Euzebya sp.: one gene and its partners. The protein of the gene in region 1 binds, or shares a complex with, the protein of each later gene. Links are inferred from orthologs where the notes say so. Each region holds a gene or a part of one and is shown in the gene's direction. Other genes may lie near its edges.

Region 1 (7,329 bases):
CGGGACATGTCGGACGTGGCGGCGGCCACCCTGGGCCTGTCGCACCCGCACGTCGGGCGTGACGAGGACCCTCGGGTGGCCGACGACGGCTGAGCCCCGTCGGGCCGTCAGACCACTGTCCGTTTCCCCCTCTTGACGAGGGGGTACGTGGGCCCGGTAGGAGCGGCCGGTCCCACCCGACGGCCGCTCCGCTGGACGAGCCGCGGGTGGGGGTTCGGGAGGGCCCATGGCGCATCCGGGTGGACGGCGGAACCGACCTGGGCGGGTGGTCGCCACGGTGTCGGTGCTGGCCCTGCTCCTGGCTGCCTGCGGCTCCTCGGGAGGTGAGGGCGACCAGCTCAACTTCTACATCTTCGACGAGCCGTCCGGCTCCTTCGAGGCGGCCGCGGAGGCGTGCAGCGGCGACGACTACACGATCAACGTCGAGACGCTCCCCTCCGACGCCGACCAGCAGCGCGAGCAGCTGGTCCGCCGGCTCGCCGCCGGCGACACCTCCATCGACCTCATCGGCATGGACGTCATCTGGACCGCCGAGTTCGCCGGTGCCGAGTGGATCCTGCCGTTCGAGGGCGAGGCGGCGGAGACCGCGACGGAGGGCCGGCTCGAGGCGCCGGTCCAGACCGCGACGTACGAGGACCAGATCTGGGGCGCGCCGTTCACCTCGAACACCCAGCTGCTGTGGTACCGCAGCGACCTGGTCGACGAGGCCCCGGAGACGTGGGACGAGATGCTCGACGAGGCGGAGCGGCTGGCCGAGGAGGGTGAGCCGCACCTCATCCAAGCGCAGGGGCAGCGCTACGAGGGGCTGACGGTCTTCGCGAACACCATGATCCAGTCGGCCGGCACCGAGGTGCTCGGCGAGGACGGCGAGGAGGTCGTCCTCGAGGAGGAACCCACCAGGGCCGCGCTGGACACGATGGCGCGCTTCGCCAACTCCGTCGCCGCCGCCGACACCCTGTCGACGTCGCTCGAGGACACCGGACGACTCGAGTTCGAGGCCGGCGAATCGGCGTTCATGCTGAACTACCCGTTCGTCTACCCCTCCGCGGAGGAGAACGCGCCCGACATCTTCGAGGACATGGAGTACGCGGTGTTCCCCTCCGTCGTCGAGGGCGAGCCGGCGCAGGTCACGATCGGCGGCATCAACGTCGGCGTCGGCGCCCAGACCGCCGACCCCGAGCGGGCGTTCGAGGCGGCGAACTGCATCGCCAGCGAGGAGAACCAGAAGGTCGCCAACCTCGAGGGCGGGCTGCCGCCCACGTCCGAGGCGCTGTACGAGGACGAGGAGATCCAGGAGGCGTACCCGTTCATCGGGACGGTGCTCGAGACGCTCCAGAACGCCGCGGTGCGGCCCAAGAGCCCCCGCTACAACGACGTGTCGCTGGCGATCTCCGGCAGCCTGCACCCGATGGCGCAGATCGACGACGACACCTACGACCAGCTGGTGCAGGCCGTCGAGCGCGCCCTCCAGGGAGAGGGGCTCCTGTGAGCACGAGCACGAGCACGAGCACGGCTGACGCGGAGGTCGACACCGCCACGTCCTCGGGAGGAGGAGGGGGGAGGTCTGATCGCCAGAAGGCCGAGCGCAAGCTCGGGTGGATGCTGTGCGCCCCCGCGGTCTTCGTCATGGTGCTGGTGACCGGCTACCCGATCCTCTACGCGGGCTGGCTGAGCCTGCAGGAGTACGACCTGCGCTTCCCCGACGAGGCGTCGTTCGTCGGGTTCGCGAACTACATCTCGGTGCTGACCTCGTCGACGTGGTGGGACGTCGTCCTGGCCACGGTGATCATCACCGTCGCGTCGGTCACCGTGGAGCTGATCCTCGGGTTCGCCCTCGCGTTCGTGATGCACCGGGCGCTGTTCGGCCGAGGAGTCGTGCGCGCCTCGATCCTGATCCCGTACGGCATCATCACCGTCGTCGCGGCGCTGGCGTGGAAGTTCGCCTTCGATCCCTCCACCGGGTTCGTCAACCCGCTCCTCGGCATCGACCAGATCTGGTTCGGCGAGACCTGGTCGGCGTTCTTCGTCATCATCCTCACCGAGATCTGGAAGACGACGCCGTTCATGGCGCTGCTGCTGCTGGCCGGCCTGACGCTGGTGCCCGCCGACCTGCTGAAGGCGGCCCAGGTCGACGGCGCCACCGCCTGGAAGCGGTTCACGCGGATCACCCTCCCGATGATGAAGCCCGCGGTGCTGGTGGCGCTGCTGTTCCGGACCCTCGACGCCTTCCGGATCTTCGACGCGGTCTACGTCATGACCCGCGGGGCGAGGGGGACCGAAACGGTGTCGGTGACCGGTTACGAGACCCTCGTCATCCGGTTGAACCTGGGGCTCGGATCAGCGATCTCGGTGCTCATGTTCCTGATGGTCCTGCTCATCGCGTTCCTCTTCGTCAAGGGCTTCGGCGCCAACCTGGACCAGCAGCGAGGGGAGATCTGACGTGGACGACCGGAACGCGAGCACGCGCGAGAAGGTGCTGTGGGCGATCGGTTCGGTGGCGGTGATCGTCTACGCGATGATCCCGGTCGCCTGGATCGTGTCGCTGTCGCTCAAGCCGAACAGCGAGCTGACCGACGGCCGGTTCATCCCCGCCACGGTCAGCTTCGACAACTACGCGGCGATCTTCGAGGACCCGCAGTTCCCCGCGGCGCTGCGCAACTCCATCGGCATCGCGCTGATCTCCACGGTGCTGGCGGTCATCCTCGCCATGTTCGCCGCCTACGCGATCGTCCGGCTCGACTTCCCGGGCCGGCGCCTGGTCCTCGGCGGGGCGCTGGCGATCGCGATGTTCCCGCCGGTGTCGGTCATCGGTCCGCTGTTCAACATGTGGCGGTCGCTGGGGCTGTTCGACACCTGGGCGGGCCTGGTGATCCCGTACATGACGTTCACGCTGCCGCTCGCGATCTGGACGCTGTCGGCGTTCTTCAGGGAGATCCCCTGGGACCTCGACAAGGCCGCCCGCGTGGACGGCGCGACGCCGTTCCAGGCCTTCCGGCGCGTCATCGCCCCGCTCGCTGCCCCCGGCGTGTTCACCTCGGCGATCCTCGTGTTCATCTTCGCCTGGAACGACTTCCTCTTCGCGACCTCGCTGACGTCCACGAACAGCGCGCGGACCGTGCCCGCCGCGATCGCGTTCTTCACCGGGTCGAGCCAGTTCGAGCAGCCCACCGGATCGGTGGCGGCCGCATCGGTCGTCGTGACGGTCCCGATCATCATCATGGTGCTGCTCTTCCAGCGCCGCATCGTGTCGGGGTTGACCTCCGGCGCCGTCAAGGGATAGGAGCAGACATGGCAAGCATCGAGCTGGACGGCGTCACCAAGCAGTTCGCCGACGGCACCGTCGCGGTGTCCGACGCGAGCTTCACGATCGAGGACGGCGAGTTCTTCATCCTCGTCGGCCCCTCGGGCTGCGGGAAGTCGACGCTGCTCAACATGATCGTCGGGCTGGAGGACATCTCCTCGGGGACCCTGACGGTCGGCGACAAGAAGATGAACGACGTGGACCCGAAGGACCGGGACATGGCGATGGTCTTCCAGTCCTACGCCATCTACCCGCACATGACGGTCCGCCGGAACATGGCCTTCCCCCTCGAGCTGGCCGAGGTGGAGCAGTCCGAGATCGACCGGCGGGTCGAGGAGGCCGCCGAGTCCCTGGAGCTCACCGAGCTGCTCGACCGCAAGCCGGCCGCCCTGTCGGGCGGTCAGCGGCAGCGCGTCGCGATGGGGCGGGCGATCGTCCGCGAGCCCCAGGCGTTCCTCATGGACGAGCCGCTGAGCAACCTCGACGCGAAGCTGCGGGTGCAGATGCGCACCGAGATCTCGCGGATCCAGAACCGGCTCGGCACCACCACGGTGTACGTCACCCACGACCAGGTCGAGGCGATGACGCTGGGTGATCGCGTCGCGGTGCTCCGCAAGGGCGAGGTGCAGCAGGTCGCCTCGCCCCGGGAGCTGTACACGCGACCGAAGAACCTGTTCGTCGCCGGGTTCATCGGGTCCCCGTCGATGAACTTCCTGCCCGCCGAACCAGCCGGCGAGGGCAAGGTCGAGACCGCCCTCGGGACGATGGACCTGCCCGAGGACCTCCGGGACCCGGTGGCGAGCGCCTCCGGGACGCTGATCGTCGGGTTCCGGCCCGAGCACGTCGAGCACGCCTCCCAGGTGGAGGGGGACCGGGGGATGGCGTTCAGCGCGACCGTCGACGTCGTCGAGTGGCTCGGCTCCGAGCTCTACATCCACTTCCAGACCGAGGGCCAGATGACCAGCGAGCTGCGCGAGCTCGCCGAGGAGCTCGAGCTCGAGGACATGGGTGACGAGGAGGGGATGACCGTCGTCGCCCGGCTGGACGCCGCGGCCGAGGTCGAGGAGGGCGATCGCACCGACCTCGTCCTCGACACCTCGAAGGTCCTGGTCTTCGACGCCGACACCGGGGAGAACCTCGGGCTGGCCGCCCGCGAGTCGGCGGCTGCTGGCTAGGCCCGGACCGCCGCGCTACGGAACCGCTCGAGGTACAGCGGCCAGCCCTCGGTGTCGCGGACACCGTCCGCCAGGTCGGTCCAGCCGTCGCCGTGGCGGTCGAGGTGGCGGTGCTCGAGCTCGACCCGGGTCCGGTCGGGTGACTCGGCGACGAAGCGGACCTCCACCTCGCTGGCCTTCGCCAGGTCGGTCTCGAGCTGCCAGCGCGGGGAGATGTCCCAGGTGAACACCAGCCGGTCCGGCGGCTCGTAGGCCAGCACGCGACCCCAGGCGCACTCCGACCCGTCGACCCCGCGGTCGTAGACCCGGCCGTCCTCGCGGGGTTCGAGCACGGACTCGGCGATGTCGACGGCGAGCAGGTTGTGCTCCCGCGGCTTGATCGCGTCGAAGCGTTCGACGAAGACCCGGAAGGCCCGGTCGATGGGGGCGTCGACGACGATGTCGTGGCGCACGGTGGTGGCGGTGGTCTGGGGGGTCATGTGTCCTCCTCGGGGTCCTCGACGAGCGTGGCGTAGGTGGTGAGCGCCTGGTCCCAGAAGCGGTCGAGTTGCTCACGGAGCGCGCGCAGCCCCTCGGGGTCCGGCGTGTAGATCCGCCGGGTGCCCTCGGGCCGGTCCTGCACCAGGCCGGCGGTCTTCAGCGCCTTCAGGTGCTGGGAGACCGCGGGGCGGCTGATCGGCATCACGTCGGCGATCTCGCCGACCGCCCGGGGGCGAGCGACCACGAGCTCGAAGATGTGTCGCCGCGTCGGGTCCGCCAACGCGCTCCAACCGTCCATATCCGTAAGCTAGCACGAACGGTAAGCGATTGGCTACCAAGTTCTCCGCAGGTCCCCGATGTCGCTCGTCACCACGAGGTCGTGCCCGCACCACGGTGGTGGTCTGTCAGGTTCGTTGCGCAGGCCGGAACGAAGGTGACAGGCCTTGGCCGTCGCGCGCTGTCGCCCCCGGAGGTCTGTCGGGTTCGTTGCGCAGACCGGAACGAAGGTGACAGACCCCTCCGGGGCTCACGCCTCCGCGGTCTCACGTCCCCGCCGGCAGCCAGCGGGCGACGGCCCTAGTCGAGCGAGCGCACCGCGCCGGTGTCGGCGCTGGTCACCATCCGGGCGTAGGCCCGCAGGGCCTGGCTGACCACGCGCGTGCGGTCGCGCGGGGTGTAGGCCGCGTCGCCGCGTGCCTCCTCCTCCGCGCGGCGGCGGGCCAGCTCGTCGTCGTCCACCCGCAGCTGGATCGAGCGGGCGGGGATGTCGATGTCGATCACGTCGCCGTCGCGGACGAGCGCGATGGCCCCGCCGGCGGCGGCCTCCGGCGAGGCGTGGCCGATCGACAGCCCGGAGGTGCCGCCGGAGAACCGGCCTTCGGTCAGCAGCGCGCACTGCGTGCCCAACCCCCGGCTCTTGATGTACGTGGTGGGGTACAGCATCTCCTGCATCCCCGGGCCGCCCTTCGGGCCCTCGTAGCGGACGATGACCACGTCGCCGGCCTGCACCTCCTCGCCGAGGATGCCCGCGACCGCGTCGTCCTGGCTCTCGTAGACCTTGGCGGTCCCGCTGAAGGTGAAGTTCGACTCGTCGACACCGGCGGTCTTCACGATGCAGCCGCGCTCGGCGATGTTGCCGTACAGCACGGCCAGCCCGCCCTCCGCGGTGTAGGCGTGCGCGACGTCGCGGATGCAGCCCCCCTCCCGGTCGAGGTCGAGCGAGGGCCAGCGGGTGTCCTGGCTGAACGCCTCCTGGGTGGGGATGCCACCGGGGCCCGCGCTGAACAGCCGGTGGGCCTCCGCGGTCGCGGTGGGCCGCACGACGTCCCACTGGTCCAGGGCGGCCGCCAGGGTGTCGGCGTGCACGGTCTGCACCGACGTGTCGATCAGGCCGCCGCGGTCGAGCTCGCCGAGGATCCCCATGATCCCGCCGGCCCGGTGGACGTCCTCCATGTGGTACTGCGGGGTGCTCGGGGCGACCTTGCACAGGTTCGGGACGCGCCGGCTGATCGCGTCGATGTCGGCCATGGTGAAGTCGATCCCGCCCTCCTGGGCGGCGGCCAGGATGTGGAGGACGGTGTTGGTCGACCCGCCCATCGCGATGTCGAGCGCCATCGCGTTCTCGAACGCGGTCCGGTTCGCGATCGCGCGCGGCAGGACCGACGCGTCGTCCTTCTCGTAGTGGCGGCGGGCCAGGTCGACGATCGTGCGGCCGGCGGCCAGGAACAGCTCACGCCGGTCGGCGTGGGTGGCCAGCGTCGAGCCGTTCCCCGGCAGGCTCAGCCCCAGCGCCTCGGTGAGGCAGTTCATCGAGTTGGCGGTGAACATCCCCGAGCAGGACCCGCACGTCGGGCAGGCGGACCGCTCGACCGCGGCGACGTCGGCGTCGCTGACCCGGGCGTCGCCCGCCTTCATCATCGCGTCGATCAGGTCGAGCTTGACCTCCGCGCCGGCCAGCTGGGTCTTCCCGGCCTCCATCGGCCCACCGCTCACGAACACCGTCGGGACGTTCAGGCGCAACGCCGCGTTCAGCATCCCGGGGGTGATCTTGTCGCAGTTCGAGATGCACACCAGCGCGTCGGCGCAGTGGGCGTTGACCATGTACTCGACGGAGTCGGCGATCAGGTCGCGGCTGGGCAGGCTGTACAGCATCCCGCCGTGGCCCATCGCGATGCCGTCGTCGACGGCGATCGTGTTGAACTCCTTCGCGACCCCGCCGGCCGCCTCGATCTCGCGGGCGACCAGCTGACCGAGGTCCTTCAGGTGCACGTGGCCCGGCACGAACTGGGTGAAGGAGTTCGCGATCGCGATGATCGGCTTCTCGAAGTCCTCGTCGGTCATCCCGGTCGCCCGCCAGAGCGCGCGGGCTCCGGC
Region 2 (2,999 bases), on another replicon or contig:
AGCTCGGCGACGTCACCGAGGAGGGTGACGTGGTCACCGCCGTCGGCGACTTCGAGCGGCTCGACCTGGTCGCCGCCCAGGACGTCGCGCCGGCCCTGCAGGAGCTGCGCGTCCCGACCTCGGACGGGGCGATCCAGCTCCAGTCGCTCACCGCCGCCGCCCGGGCGGAGTCGACCCTCACCTACGACGAGGACCGCGACGTCATCGTCGACACCCAGACGGGTGTCGAGTACGCGCCGGTCCAGGGCAACTTCGTCTCACCGGACGGCGAGCGCCTGACGCCCGGCTGGCGGGCGGTCGAGGGCACGGACAACTTCACGCGGGCGTTCACCTCGCCCCTCATCCGCGGGCCGTTCCTCCGCGTGTTCGTGTGGAACTACGTCTTCGCGCTCGCGAGCGTCTTCCTGACCTTCGCCCTGGGCCTGGCCCTGGCCATCGCGCTGAACGAGCCGCGGATGCGCAGCCGGCGGCTGTACCGGTCGATCCTGGTGATCCCCTACGCCCTGCCGTCGTTCCTGACCGCGATGGTGTGGGCGGGGCTGTTCAACACCGAGTTCGGCGCGGTCAACGACATCCTCGGCACCTCGCTGCCGTGGCTCACCGACCCTTGGCTCGCCAAGGTGTCGATCCTGATCATCAACCTGTGGCTCGGGTTCCCCTACATGTTCCTCGTGTCCACCGGTGCCCTGCAGGCGATCCCGGCCGACATGCTCGAGGCCGCGTCGGTCGACGGCGCATCGGCGCTCCAGCGCTTCAACCGGATCACGCTGCCGAACCTGATGATCACGATCGCGCCGCTGCTGATCGCGTCGTTCGCGTTCAACTTCAACAACTTCAACATCGTGTACCTGGTCACCCGCGGCGGCCCGCCGATCCAGGGCGCCCAGACCCCCGCCGGGCACACCGACATCCTCGTCAGCTACGTCTACCGGATCGCCTTCGAGTCCGGCCGTGGCGCCGACTACGGGTTCGCCGCAGCGATCAGCGTCCTCATCTTCGTGATGGTGGCGGGAATCTCCGCGTGGAGCTTCCGCCGCACCCGCACCCTGGAGGACATCGCGTGAGCGCGATCTCGCGGGGCGGCCGTGGGCCCGTCGCCAGGTGGTTCCGCGCGATCGGCTGGCGCCACGTCGTCGGCGTCGTCGCGGTCGCCTTCGCGCTGTTCCCGGTCGTCTGGGTGGTCTCGGCGTCGGTCAACCCGACCAGCACGTTGTCGGGCCAGCAGGTCATCCCGACCAACCCCACCCTCGACAACTTCCGCCGGCTGTTCGACACGAGCTTCTGGACCTGGTTCCGCAACTCGCTGGTCGTCGCCGGCGCCGGCGCGATCGGCACGGTGGTCCTGGCGGCGCTCGCCGCCTACAGCTTCAGCCGGCTGCGCTTCACCGGACGGCGGGTCGGGCTGCTCAGCCTGGTGCTCGTGCAGATGTTCCCCCAGCTGCTCGCGTTCGTCGCGATCTACCTGATGATGATCGCCGTCGGCGACGTCGCGCCGGCGATCGGGACCGGGACGATCAGCGGGCTCATCCTCGTGTACCTCGGTGGGGCCATGGGGGTGAACACCTGGCTGATCAAGGGGTTCTTCGACACGATCCCGAAGGACCTGGATGAGTCCGCGCTCGTGGACGGCGCGACGCACTGGCAGATCTACAGCCGGATCATCCTGCCGCTGGCCGCGCCGATCCTCGCCGTGGTCGGCCTGCTCGCCTTCGTGACGATCCTCAACGACTTCGTCGTGGCGAACGCCGTCCTCGGCCAGTCCGAGGACTCCTGGACGCTGTCGATCGGTCTGTTCCGGTTCATCGACGAGCGCTACGGCGCGCGCTGGGGCCCGTTCGCCGCGGGCGCGGTCATCGGGTCGATCCCGACGGTCGCGCTGTTCATGTACCTGCAGCGCTACATCGTCTCCGGTCTGACCCAGGGGTCGGTGAAGGGCTGATCGCGGGGTAGGGTCAGTGGCGACCTGAAGGACCCGAACAGGAGCGCCCATGGCCTCTCGCCCCTCCCCCGCCCGTCTGACCGCGCTGCTCGCCGTCCTCGCCCTGGTGCTGGCGGCATGTTCGGGAGGGGGCGAAGAGGTCGAGGGCGAGGGGTTGGCGGAGGACGCGACCGAGGACTCAGGGGCCGAGGGCTCGGCGGCGGAGGGCGGAGGCGTCGCGACCGAGGGCGACGCCATGGGCGGCGATGCCGGTGCCGACGCGGGTGAGGAGGCGCCGGCGGGGACGTTCGTCGCCGCGATCGGCCAGCAGCCCGACCAGCTGGACCCGCACGTCACGACGGCGTACCCCTCCTTCCAGGTGCTCGAGAACATCTACGACACCCTCGTCGTGCCGGACCCCGAGACCCTCGAGATGGCACCGTCCCTGGCGACGGAGTGGACGACGTCAGAGGACAGCCTGACGTGGACGTTCACCCTGGCCGAGGGGGTCACGTTCCACGACGGCAGCGAGTTCGACTCCGCCGACGTCGTCTACTCGTTCAACCGGATCATCGACGAGGAGCTGAGCAACGCCTTCCGCTTCGCGAGCGTCGAGTCGGTCACCGCGCCGGACCCGCAGACGGTCGAGATCGCGTTGACCGAGCCCACGCCGAACCTGCTGGCCAACATCGGCGGGTTCAAGGGCATGGCGATCCTGCCGGAGGGGGCTGCCGAGGACCTCGACCTCGCGACGGAGGCCAACGGCACCGGCCCGTTCGTCCTCGAGGACCAGGGTCCGGACGCGATCACCCTGACCGCGAACCCCGACTACTGGGGTGAGGGGCCGAACGTCGACGCCGTCGAGTTCCGCTTCATCTCCGAGCCGACCACCGCGCTGACCGAGCTGCAGACGGGCGGGGTCCACTGGACCGACAACGTCCCGCCGCAGCAGATCGAGCAGCTGAGCGGCGAGGACGCGGTCGTGCTCGAGACCACCCCGTCCCAGGACTACTGGTACTGGACCGCCAACTTCGATGTCGAGCCGTTCGGCGACCCGCTGGTCCGCGAGGCGCTGGCCTAC
Region 3 (2,840 bases), on another replicon or contig:
TCCTTCGCGACGGGGAACGCGCCGTTCGCGATCACCGGTCCGTGGGCGGTCAGCCAGGAGGACCCGCCGGGCTTCCGCGCCCAGGGCGTCAACTACGAGATCACGCCGATCCCCACCATCCAGGGCGGCACCCCCGCGCCGTTCGTCGGCGTCCAGGGCGTCATGATCTCCTCGTTCTCCGAGCAGGGCCTGCTGGCCCAGACCTTCGCCCAGGACTTCATCGGCACCGCCGACGTGCAGCTGGCGCTGTTCGAGGCGGGCGGCCGCCCGCCGGCGCTGCTGGCCGCCTTCGAGCAGGTCGCCGACGACCCCGACGTCCAGGGCTTCGGCGAGGCCGGCCAGGACGGCCAGCCCCTGCCGGCGATCCCCGAGATGGGGTCGGTGTGGACGGCGTGGACCGACGCCTACGAGCTGATCTACGACGGCCAGGGCACGCCGACGGAGAACTTCCAGGCGGCGGCCGCCCAGATCCGCAACCTGATCGCCGAGGGCTAGCCCCGACCCGGCGCGGCGGTGGCGCGATGACCGATCCGACCGACCTGGCCGTCAGGCCCGAGGAGGGGCGACCCCGCCCCTCCTCGGGTGGCTCGGGCACCCCGCCGCCCCACCGGCCGACCGCGCTCGAACGGCTGACCGGCAGCCGGTCGGCCTGGGGCCTGCTGCTCAAGCTGAGCGTCCTCGGGCTCGCGCTGTACAACGCGGTGGTCTTCACCAGCCGGCTCGTCGACGAGCAGGCCTGGGTCGGGCTGGTCGCGATGTGGGGGGCCACCGCAGTCCTGGTCTGGCTGTACCTGCGCCCGGGCAGGGTGCCGGCGAAGTTCATCGTGCCGGGCACGATCTTCCTGCTCGTGTTCCAGGTGTACCCGGTGCTCTACACGGGCTACATCGCCTTCACGAACTTCGGCACGGGGAACGTGCTCGAGAAGCCGGACGCGATCGAGCAGCTGCTGGCGCAGCGGACCCGTGTGCCGCCCGACGCGATCCGCTACGGCGCCACCGCCTTCGCCGACCCCGACGGCGAGGTCGCGCTGCTGCTCACCGACCCCGACGGCGAGCTGCTGTTCGGCACCGCCGAGGAGCTGGTCGCCCTCGACGAGCTCGGCGACGTCACCGAGGAGGGTGACGTGGTCACCGCCGTCGGCGACTTCGAGCGGCTCGACCTGGTCGCCGCCCAGGACGTCGCGCCGGCCCTGCAGGAGCTGCGCGTCCCGACCTCGGACGGGGCGATCCAGCTCCAGTCGCTCACCGCCGCCGCCCGGGCGGAGTCGACCCTCACCTACGACGAGGACCGCGACGTCATCGTCGACACCCAGACGGGTGTCGAGTACGCGCCGGTCCAGGGCAACTTCGTCTCACCGGACGGCGAGCGCCTGACGCCCGGCTGGCGGGCGGTCGAGGGCACGGACAACTTCACGCGGGCGTTCACCTCGCCCCTCATCCGCGGGCCGTTCCTCCGCGTGTTCGTGTGGAACTACGTCTTCGCGCTCGCGAGCGTCTTCCTGACCTTCGCCCTGGGCCTGGCCCTGGCCATCGCGCTGAACGAGCCGCGGATGCGCAGCCGGCGGCTGTACCGGTCGATCCTGGTGATCCCCTACGCCCTGCCGTCGTTCCTGACCGCGATGGTGTGGGCGGGGCTGTTCAACACCGAGTTCGGCGCGGTCAACGACATCCTCGGCACCTCGCTGCCGTGGCTCACCGACCCTTGGCTCGCCAAGGTGTCGATCCTGATCATCAACCTGTGGCTCGGGTTCCCCTACATGTTCCTCGTGTCCACCGGTGCCCTGCAGGCGATCCCGGCCGACATGCTCGAGGCCGCGTCGGTCGACGGCGCATCGGCGCTCCAGCGCTTCAACCGGATCACGCTGCCGAACCTGATGATCACGATCGCGCCGCTGCTGATCGCGTCGTTCGCGTTCAACTTCAACAACTTCAACATCGTGTACCTGGTCACCCGCGGCGGCCCGCCGATCCAGGGCGCCCAGACCCCCGCCGGGCACACCGACATCCTCGTCAGCTACGTCTACCGGATCGCCTTCGAGTCCGGCCGTGGCGCCGACTACGGGTTCGCCGCAGCGATCAGCGTCCTCATCTTCGTGATGGTGGCGGGAATCTCCGCGTGGAGCTTCCGCCGCACCCGCACCCTGGAGGACATCGCGTGAGCGCGATCTCGCGGGGCGGCCGTGGGCCCGTCGCCAGGTGGTTCCGCGCGATCGGCTGGCGCCACGTCGTCGGCGTCGTCGCGGTCGCCTTCGCGCTGTTCCCGGTCGTCTGGGTGGTCTCGGCGTCGGTCAACCCGACCAGCACGTTGTCGGGCCAGCAGGTCATCCCGACCAACCCCACCCTCGACAACTTCCGCCGGCTGTTCGACACGAGCTTCTGGACCTGGTTCCGCAACTCGCTGGTCGTCGCCGGCGCCGGCGCGATCGGCACGGTGGTCCTGGCGGCGCTCGCCGCCTACAGCTTCAGCCGGCTGCGCTTCACCGGACGGCGGGTCGGGCTGCTCAGCCTGGTGCTCGTGCAGATGTTCCCCCAGCTGCTCGCGTTCGTCGCGATCTACCTGATGATGATCGCCGTCGGCGACGTCGCGCCGGCGATCGGGACCGGGACGATCAGCGGGCTCATCCTCGTGTACCTCGGTGGGGCCATGGGGGTGAACACCTGGCTGATCAAGGGGTTCTTCGACACGATCCCGAAGGACCTGGATGAGTCCGCGCTCGTGGACGGCGCGACGCACTGGCAGATCTACAGCCGGATCATCCTGCCGCTGGCCGCGCCGATCCTCGCCGTGGTCGGCCTGCTCGCCTTCGTGACGATCCTCAACGACTTCGTCGTGGCGAACG

What was found. Proteins that work in one complex are often made in the same cells at the same time.
Region 2: the proteins of ACEQ2X_RS01230 (region 1) and ACEQ2X_RS04625 are in contact, whole or in part, in a solved structure (PDB 3PUV), measured with the Escherichia coli proteins. The link is inferred for Euzebya sp. from one-to-one orthologs.
Region 3: the proteins of ACEQ2X_RS01230 (region 1) and ACEQ2X_RS04630 are in contact, whole or in part, in a solved structure (PDB 3PUV), measured with the Escherichia coli proteins. The link is inferred for Euzebya sp. from one-to-one orthologs.

The regions. Positions count from the first base shown.
Region 1 is NZ_CAXQBR010000003.1:97,390-104,718, forward strand. The notes cover bases 2,583-5,382. They hold ACEQ2X_RS01230 (ABC transporter ATP-binding protein), read left to right. Parts: upstream 2,583-3,288; coding sequence 3,289-4,476; downstream 4,477-5,382. Other genes in these bases: ACEQ2X_RS01225 (carbohydrate ABC transporter permease), read left to right, coding at 2,583-3,280; ACEQ2X_RS01235 (SRPBCC family protein), read right to left, coding at 4,473-4,955; ACEQ2X_RS01240 (ArsR/SmtB family transcription factor), read right to left, coding at 4,952-5,254. Outside these bases: YbaL family putative K(+) efflux transporter, read left to right, coding at 1-93; ACEQ2X_RS01215 (ABC transporter substrate-binding protein), read left to right, coding at 266-1,489; ACEQ2X_RS01220 (carbohydrate ABC transporter permease), read left to right, coding at 1,600-2,439; more of ACEQ2X_RS01225, read left to right, coding at 2,516-2,582; ilvD (dihydroxy-acid dehydratase), read right to left, coding at 5,533-7,329. UniProt on the Escherichia coli protein: Part of the ABC transporter complex MalEFGK involved in maltose/maltodextrin import. Responsible for energy coupling to the transport system.
Region 2 is NZ_CAXQBR010000019.1:23,165-26,163, reverse strand. It holds ACEQ2X_RS04625 (sugar ABC transporter permease), read left to right. Parts: upstream 1-1,060; coding sequence 1,061-1,939; downstream 1,940-2,999. Other genes in the region: ACEQ2X_RS04620 (ABC transporter substrate-binding protein), read left to right, coding at 2,175-2,999; ACEQ2X_RS04630 (ABC transporter permease subunit), read left to right, coding at 1-1,064. UniProt on the Escherichia coli protein: Part of the ABC transporter complex MalEFGK involved in maltose/maltodextrin import. Probably responsible for the translocation of the substrate across the membrane.
Region 3 is NZ_CAXQBR010000019.1:24,419-27,258, reverse strand. It holds ACEQ2X_RS04630 (ABC transporter permease subunit), read left to right. Parts: upstream 1-521; coding sequence 522-2,159; downstream 2,160-2,840. Other genes in the region: ACEQ2X_RS04625 (sugar ABC transporter permease), read left to right, coding at 2,156-2,840; ACEQ2X_RS04635 (extracellular solute-binding protein), read left to right, coding at 1-495. UniProt on the Escherichia coli protein: Part of the ABC transporter complex MalEFGK involved in maltose/maltodextrin import. Probably responsible for the translocation of the substrate across the membrane.